Regions from separate parts of the Delftia sp. WSY_7 genome, predicted to be linked through region 1. Evidence: riboswitches for the same ligand, from Rfam matches in the RefSeq annotation. Region 1 holds a riboswitch; the other holds the start of a gene.

Region 1 (4,413 bases):
CACTACCTGCGTCGTGCCTGAGGCTGCCGTATTCACCGTTGGTGCCGACACATGCATTGGCGATGAAGCGGTATAGGCGGCGATAGGCAGCGAGAAGGTATTACCCGTCACGGCAAGACCAATTCCATTGCCCAGGTTGATCGTTCCATCAACCGACACCACGGCCCTGGGCGCATTTCCACCAGTCGGACTCAGTGCGATATTCGAATCTTTGATCGTCAATCCGTTGACGGTCATGTTCGACATGACCTGGAAGAACTGCTCGAGCTGCATTCCCCCGATAGGGTTGGGCAGATTCGTTACCGTGAAATTATCGACAACAATGTTGGAAACTGTGCCTGCACCGTTGCTTGCGGCAACGGAAATGGCCGAGCCCTTGTTATTGCCGTAATTTCCATTCCATATCGCGGAATTGATCGTGCTATTGGTAAAGAATACGTTTTGTGCGCCTTGATGAATCTCCGCGTACAGCTCGCAGTTGAACGGCGTCCCCTCTCCCGCAGGGGTTGGCGCCACATTCACCAAGCCGACGCGATCAATGGTGATATTGTTCGCCGGGGAGCCAACGACGAATACCGCTTCGCCACAGGTCATGTTGGGCGAATTGGTGAGCGTGATGTTCTTCCCACCAAGATAAAAAGTTTCCCAGGGGGAGTCCGCCCAGTTCTGGACTTGTATGACTCCCCCGAAATCGATGGTCAACGAGCCCGTGCCGGCTGGCACGGTGCCTTTGAGCCAGTACCAGGCACCACCGGCACCAGTGGTGGTGCCCGTATCGCCGCCGCTGATCATCTGGCTTTGACCACAGGCATTGGTGGCTCCCGTCACGGCGCCGGACTGGGCTCCGCTGATGAATGTATTGGCACAGCGCACGTAAACCGTCTGATTGTCGACATACGGATGGAGGTTTCCCGCCGCATCCTTGGATGTCCCGCTCTGTATGGTTCGTACCGACGTGGTCAGTGTCGGCGCAAAGACGATGGAAACATCGGCACTCGGATCCAGTGTTTGCAGCGTGTAGTTGGCTGCCTGAATGGCCGCTCGCAGCGTACATGCGCCAGCAAAGGTGCCCCCCAGCGTGCTGACACAGGTGGTTGGTGTCGTTGCATTGGCATTGGGAGCGTCGCTGTTGTCGGTGACCGTGAAGACGATGGTCGCCGCCAGTGCCGTGGATGAGATACCCGCGCATGAAAGCAGCAGCAAAGAGAAAAGGCACTTCGCTGCACGCCACTTGCGAAAAAATGCCGAACCAGGCAGGCGATTGAGAGCATGCATGATATTCCCCGTTTTCTCAAGGAGATATGACAGGAAAATGATTTTCCCAATGGCAATGGCCATCAGTTGTACCCAGCGCATTTGCATCGCCGTACCTCGAATAGTTCTATTTGAATCACGAGCCCACAACTCACCTTGCAGCCGGTGAGTTTGGAAGCAAAATTTTTCGCGCAGATCCTGCGCGTCAATCAAAAAAAGGCGGATTTCCATCAACGCTTGCGCGCTGCTCCACTACCCATTGAGCGGACACACCTTCAGTCGGGTTTGCGACGCAAAACATTCCTCCCTCGACAAACCATATTCACCGTGCTTGTATTTTTTCAGTGACGGACCAGTTTCCATGGACCCGCACCTGTGCAACGGTAAGTCGCCTATCAGACATATATACAACCCATGGTTAACCCATGCAGGTCCAATCGACCAGAACATGCACTGACAAACCACTGCACATATCGATAGGCTAAATCATGTTTTTTTCTATTTCAATAGTTTTTTTACATGAAACCAGAGACTCGTCCCAGCGCTACGAGGGAGGCGCTTGAGCGATCTAGGGAATACCCTGAATCAGCCACACCACATACAGGTAACTGGTGGTATCCCCAATACGACTGGAACTGGCTGCGCAAGCCCCATAGAATCGCCCCTGCAGGAGAGCAGGCGGGCGCCACGGTGCCGAGCCTCACCGAAGGCGCAAACTCCCATACACGCTCAGGTTCCGTACTGCAAACACAACATGCCGTCTGGAGAGCCGCCGCACGCAATGTGCGGCGCACCGAAGGAGCAAGCCCCGTTCCCATGGACGGTGGTGAATCTCTCAGGTACCAAGGACAGGGGGAGCGGCAGCTGCGTCACGACGGACGCCGGCTGCCTGCTATCCAGACCATAGCGGCCAGCTTTCGCGTGACCCGGCACATGCCTTTGAAAGGGCATCGTCATGCGCGTCATCGTTCTCGGAGCCGGCCTGATCGGCACCACGTCGGCCTACTATCTGCAATCCCTCGGTCATGAAGTGACCGTCATCGACCGCCAGGCAGCGCCCGGCGCCGAAACCAGTTTCGCCAACGGCGGGCAGATCTCGGTCAGCCATGCCGAGCCCTGGGCCAACCCCGGCGCACCGCTGAAGCTGCTGGGCTGGCTGGGCCGGCAGGACGCCCCCCTGCTCTTCCGCCTGCGCGCCGACATGCGCCAGTGGCTCTGGGGCCTGTCCTTCCTGCGCAACTGCACGCCCGCGCGCACGCGCCACAACATCCAGCAGATCGTTCGCCTGGGCACCTACAGCCGCGAGGCCCTGCAGCAGTTGCGGTCGGACACCGGCATCCAGTACGAGCAGCGCATGCAGGGCATCCTGCACTTCTATACGAACGCCCGCGAGTTCGAGGGCGCGCTCAAGCCCACCGAGCAGATGCAGGCCCTGGGCTGCGACCGCCGCCTGATCGATGCCGACGAGGCCGTGCGCCTGGAGCCGGCCCTGGCCCATGTGCGCGGGCAGATAGCGGGCGCCACCTATACGGCCGAGGATGAATCAGGCGACGCCAACCTCTTCACACGTGAGCTGGCGCGCATTGCCGCCGCCACGGGCGTGCAGTTCCGCCACGGCCACCACGTGACGGCGCTGCGCACCACGGGCGCGGGCGCCAGCCGCCATATCGACCATGTGGAGGTGACCAATGCCGAGGGCCGCTATGAACGCATCCAGGGCGACGCCTATGTGCTGGCCATGGGCTCGTTCAGCCCGCTGCTGGCCCAGCCGCTGGGGTTGCGCCTGCCCATCTATCCGGCCAAGGGCTACTCCGTGACCCTGCCGGTGCTGGACCCCGCCAAGGCCTATCAGGTCAGCCTCACGGACGACGAGTTCAAGCTGGTGTTCTCGCGCTACACGGGCGCGCAAGGCGACCGCCTGCGCATTGCGGGCACGGCCGAGTTCAACGGCTACGACCGCAACCTGGACCCCGTGCGTTGCGAGGCCATCGTGCGGCGCGTGCAGCAGCTGTTCCCCGGCGCCGGCGATACCGGCCGCGCCCAGTTCTGGAGCGGCCTGCGCCCCGCCACGCCCAGCAATGTGCCGCTGATCGGACGCTCGCCCATCGCCAACCTGTTCCTGAACACCGGCCACGGCACGCTGGGCTGGACCCATGCCTGCGGCTCCGGCATGGCGCTGGCCGACCTGGTCAGCGGCAGGCAGCCGGCCGTGGATTTCGATTTTCTGGGAGCCGCAGCCATGGACCCGGATCGCAGCGCAGGCACGGTGCGCCCGCGCGCGGTCTGAGGTGCAGACGGTGTGTACCGTGTGTACGGCGTGTACGACGCCTAGGCAGTGAACACCGTCAACACCCCGGCGAAGCGGTGCAGGCGGGCGTCCATGATCTCGGCTTCGGCAACGAAGCCGATCAATGGCACATCGCCCAGTGCGTGGCGCAGGGTGCGCAGTTCGGCATCGGGGCCGCCGAACAGGCCGCCGCCGCGGCCCCGGCAACTGATGTAGATGGCGCCACGGATGCGGGGCTGTACCTCGCCTTCGGGCGCCGCCTCCTCGGGCTCCGCCGCATCGCGCAGCGCAGCGCCCAGTTGCAGCAGTTCCTGGCGCGCGACCTGGGCCTGGCGGCGGCAGAAGATCACCGAATGCCCGGCCTCCACGGCCGATGACAGGGCCACGCCCTGGCGCAGCGGGTCCAGTCCGACCAGGGTCAGCACCTGGGCCTCTTCGGTCAGCACGCCGTGGGCCAGGCCCCGGCCCGGCGGCGCAATGGCCGCCAGCGTGGTGCGGACCGTGGTCAGCGCGGGCTGCCAGTCGCTGCCTTCCAGCTCCACGCCCAGCAGTTGCAGCAGGCGCTGCAGGGCCGGATCGCCATCGAGCCCGGTGACCAGGGCCCCGCGCGCCTCGGTGATCTCCAGCCCCTCGCCCAGCGGCACGCAGCCCTGGGCCATGCCCGTGATGCAGGGCACGCCGGCACCGAAGGCCACGCCTGAAAAGCCACCACGAAAAATGCCGCGCGCGTCCGCATGCTGCGCATGCAGATCCTCGGTACGGCAGGCGATCTGCACGCCCTCCACGCCATCTTCCCCGTCATCGCCCACGCCGCCGAACAGCAGGCCGGACTCGGTGCGCTCGGACAGCTCGTACAGCAGCTCGGCCAGCTC
Region 2 (4,413 bases), on a different contig from region 1:
GCTGCCACCACCACCCTCAGCAACTGCTTCTGTATCTTCCCGCTGGCCGTCTTGGGCAGCGCCTCGCGGAAGTGGTAGCGGCGCGGGCGCTTGTAGGCGGCCAGGCGGTCGCCGTGGACCAGGAAGGCGTCCAGCGCCTCGGCCGTGGGCGTGGCGCCAGGCTTGGCGACCACGTGGGCGGCGACGATCTGGCCCCAGCGCTCGTCGGCCTCGCCGATGACGGCGACTTCGAGCACATCGGCGTGTTCGACCAGGGCGTCTTCCACTTCGCGGGGATAGACGTTCTCGGCACCCGAATTGATCATGTAGTCGATGCGGTCGCGGATCCAGAGATAGCCGTCGTCGTCGATGTGGCCCAGGTCGCCCGTGTGGTACCAGCCGTGCGCCAGGGCGCGGGTGTTGGCGTCGGGGCGGTTGAGGTAGCCGGCCATCATGCAGGGGCCGCGCACGAGGATTTCGCCCACCTCGCCGGGCAGGCAGGCCTCGGCCGGGTCGGTGGGGGCGTTGTCTTCGCGCAAGCGGGCCACGATGAGGTCATGGCCCATGGAGGGCAGCCCCGCCGAGCCCGCGTGCGAGAGTTGCTCGCGTGGCAGAAGGATGGACATGCAGGGGCCCATCTCGGTGGTGCCGTAGACCTGGACCAGGTCGCTGCCGACCTTGCGCGTCCATTCGCGGATCAGGTGCGGCGCCATGGAGGCGCCGCCGTACTCCACAAGCCGCAGCGCGGGCGCCTGCTCGGGCGAGGCGATGGGGTCGGCCAGCAACATGGTGACCATGGTGGGCGCCGCGAAGAAGAAGCTCACGCGCTCTTCGCGGATCAGGCGCCAGGCCTCGGCCACGTCGAAGCGGCGCAGCAGCACCTGGGTGGCACCGGCCTGCAGGCGCGGCAAAAAGCTGGTGTGCAGCTCGGCCGTGTGGTTGAGCGGCGCCATGGCCAGGCCCACGTCGTCGCGCGTGAACTGCATGGTCTGGTGCATGAGGGCGTTGTGCGCCAGCTTGCTGCGGTGCGTATGCAGCACGCCCTTGGGCCGGCCCGTGGTGCCGCTGGTGTACATGAGGATGCAGGGGTCGCTCTCGCGCACATGGGCCTGGGGCGGCGCGCTGCTGCGGCCCCTGGCCAGGGCCGACAGGCGCTGCGTGGCCCAGACCGGCAGCGGGTCGGCCGGGGCATCGTCGGCAAAGATCCAGTGCTCGATGCCTGCGCCAGTGCCGCCGCCTTCGGCCTTGAGCAGGGCCTGGGCGCGTGCGGCCACCTCGCCGCCCTCGTGCTCGAACACCAGGGCGCGCGCTGCGCCGTCCTTGAGGATGAAGGCCAGCTCCTGCGCCGCCAGCCGGTAGTTGATGGGGTTGAAGATGGCGCCCAGGCGCGCGGCCGCCAGCATGGTGAAGACAAAGGCCGGCGTGTTGTAGAGAAAGGCCGCGACCACGTCGCCATGGCCTATGCCCAGCTCGGCCAGGCCGTGGGCGTGGCGGTTGACTTCGGCATCGAGCTGGGCGTAGGTCCAGGCGCGGCGCTCGCCGCCCTCCCACGCGACCAGGGCTTCCTTGTTCGGCAGGTAACGTGCCGGCCAGGCCAATGTGTCTCCCAGCGTCTGCTGCATGTGCGCTTCTTCCTTCTCGCTCACGAGATTTCATATATCGATGCACCTCAATGTAGGAGATTTTTTAGACAGTTATGCAATTTGCAAATGCATCCATGCAGGCAAGCGCATGGAGTTGCAGTCGGCCCGCGGAAATCCCGAAGCCGCGCGGACGCTGGCCGCAGCTAGAATGCGCCGGTCAGGAGAGAGTGCCCGCCCGGCCGCAACGGTCGCAGGCAGCGGCACCGCCGAAGGCGCAGGGTTCGCCCCGAACGCTCAGGCAAAAGGACTGGCACCGCCTGCCGCCACGGCCGCAGGCGTTCCTAGCTGGAGAGAGATGCAGGGTACGGCGGTGTGCCCCATCCACCGAAGGAGCAAGCCCCACGCATGGAAGGTGCGGGTGAATCTCTCAGGTAAAGCGGACAGCAGGGCAGCACATCCCGGAGGACCGGGATGGCGTTATGCCTTGTTCCTTGCCTGAAAGAGAGCCCTCCTTGTCCGCTGCCTCCACCACCGATCTGCTCAGGACCCCGCTGTTCGACCTGCACCAGGAACTGGGCGCGCGCATGGTGCCGTTTGCCGGCTACTCCATGCCCGTGCAATACCCGCAGGGGCTGATGGCCGAGCACCTGCACACCCGCGAGGCGGCAGGCCTGTTCGATGTCTCGCACATGGGCCAGATCAGCCTGCGCGGCCCGGATGCCGGCGCGGCGCTGGAATCGCTGCTGCCCATGGACGTGCTGGGCCTGGGCGAACACCGCCAGCGCTACGGCCTGCTGCTCAACGACGCGGGCGGCATTCTGGACGACCTGATGTTCGTGCGCCGCGAGGACGACCTGTTCCTGATCGTCAACGGCGCCTGCAAGCACGAAGACCTGGCGCACATCCAGGCCCGCATCGGCCAGCGCTGCGAAATCGAGCCCCAGTTCGACCGGGGCCTGCTGGCGCTGCAGGGCCCGCAGGCAGCAGCCGCCATGGAGCGCCTGCTGCCCGACACGGCCGGCCTGGTGTTCATGACAGGCGGCCACTTCGACTGGGAGGGGGCCGAGCTGTACATCACGCGCAGCGGCTATACCGGCGAGGACGGCTTCGAGATCTCCTTGCCCGCCAGCCACGCCGAGGCCTTTGCCCGTGCCCTGCTGGCCCAGCCCGAAGTCAGGCCCGTGGGCCTGGGCGCGCGCAATTCGCTGCGCCTGGAAGCCGGCCTATGCCTGTACGGCAACGATCTGGACACGACCACCACCCCGGCCGAGGCCGCCCTGAACTGGGCCGTGCAGAAGGTCCGCCGCGCAGGTGGCGAGCGCGAAGGCGGCTTTCCCGGCGCGGCCACCGTGCTGGCCCAGCTGCAGTCGCCCGAGCTGCTCACGCGCAAGCGCGTGGGCCTGGTGGCCCTGGAGCGCGTGCCCGTGCGCGAAGGCACGGAGCTGCTGGATGCCGGCGGCCGCAAGGTCGGCCAGGTCACCAGCGGCCTGCTGTCGCCCACGCTGAACCAGCCCGTGGCCCTGGCGTACGTGGAGCCGGGCAGCGCCGCCGTCGGCACCACGCTGCAGGCCATGGTGCGCGGCAAGGCCGTGCCCATGCAGGTGCAGGCCACGCCCTTCGTGGCGCCCCGCTATCACCGCGGTTGAGGACAGCCTGCGCGCTTGGCGTGGATCGAGTTCGGCGGATTCGTTTTTCCTGCCATCGCATGCCGCTACAGTGCGCACTGACCTTTCTCAAACCGCCTTTCACAGGTTTTTTCAGTTTCTATCGGAGCAAGCCATGAGCATCCAGTATTCCAAGGACCACGAGTGGATCAACGCCGCCAACCCTGACGCGGCCATCGTCGGCATCACCCTCCACGCGCAGGACGCGCTGGGCGACGTGGTGTTCGTCGACCTGCCCGCCGTGGGTACCAGCTTCAACCAGGGCGATGTGGCCGGCGTGGTCGAGTCCGTCAAGGCCGCCGCCGATGTCTACATGCCCGTCAGCGGCGAGATCGTCGAAGTCAACGAGGCCCTGCGCGACGACCCCTCCCTGGCCAACAGCGACCCGCTGGGCGAAGGCTGGTTCTTCAAGGTCAAGCTCAGCGACGCAGGCCAGCTGGCCGCGCTGCTCGACGAAGCCGCCTACACGGCCTTTGCCCAGAGCAACTGACGCCACTTTCCGGCCAGGACGGGCGCCAGGGCCCGCCCTGGCGCTTTTCAGCTTTTGAGACAGGTCCCTCCATGCTGATGTCCTCCACCCAGCCCCTTGCCGCCCTCGAGAACGCCACCGAATTCGTGGCCCGCCATATCGGCATCGCGCCCGAAGACGAGGCCCACATGCTCAGCGCCATCGGCGCGGCATCGCGCGATGCGCTTATCGACGCCATCGTCCCGCCCTCCATCCGGCGCCACCAGCCCATGGCGCTGCCGCCAGCGTCCACCGAGGCCCAGGCGCTGGCCGAACTCAAGGCGCTGGCAGGCCGCAACCAGCTGCTCAAAAGCTTCATCGGCCAGGGCTACTACGGCACGCACACGCCCGGCGTCATCCTGCGCAACATTCTCGAGAACCCCGCCTGGTACACGGCCTACACGCCCTACCAGGCCGAGATCTCGCAAGGCCGCATGGAGGCCCTGGTCAACTTCCAGACCATGGTCTGCGACCTGACGGCCATGCCGATTGCCAACGCCTCCATGCTGGACGAGGCCACGGCGGCCGCCGAGGCCATGACGCTGGCCAAGCGCTCCGTCAAAAGCAAGAGCAACCGTTTCGTGGTGGCCGGCGATGCCCACCCCCAGACCATCGAGGTGATACAGACGCGCGCCGCGCCGCTGGGCATCGAGGTGCTGCTGGCCAACTCGCTGGAGGA

The links. Region 1 has a riboswitch for glycine ahead of ACF8ME_RS10660 (D-amino acid dehydrogenase). Riboswitches for the same ligand answer to the same signal wherever they lie in the genome.
Region 2: linked by a shared signal. The riboswitch ahead of gcvT (glycine cleavage system aminomethyltransferase GcvT) and the one ahead of ACF8ME_RS10660 (D-amino acid dehydrogenase) in region 1 are both predicted to bind glycine.

What each region holds. Positions count from the first base shown of each region.
Region 1 is NZ_JBICLB010000024.1:97,889-102,301, forward strand. Features, by position in the region: gene ACF8ME_RS10655 (invasin domain 3-containing protein) at 1-1,485, opposite strand, end outside; glycine riboswitch at 2,006-2,116, shown strand; gene ACF8ME_RS10660 (D-amino acid dehydrogenase) at 2,210-3,541, shown strand; gene ACF8ME_RS10665 (FIST N-terminal domain-containing protein) at 3,583-4,413, opposite strand, start outside.
Region 2 is NZ_JBICLB010000054.1:5,355-9,767, forward strand. Features, by position in the region: gene ACF8ME_RS26065 (fatty acid--CoA ligase) at 1-1,601, opposite strand, end outside; glycine riboswitch at 1,771-1,882, shown strand; glycine riboswitch at 1,898-2,016, shown strand; gene gcvT (glycine cleavage system aminomethyltransferase GcvT) at 2,042-3,208, shown strand; gene gcvH (glycine cleavage system protein GcvH) at 3,342-3,716, shown strand; gene gcvP (aminomethyl-transferring glycine dehydrogenase) at 3,788-4,413, shown strand, end outside.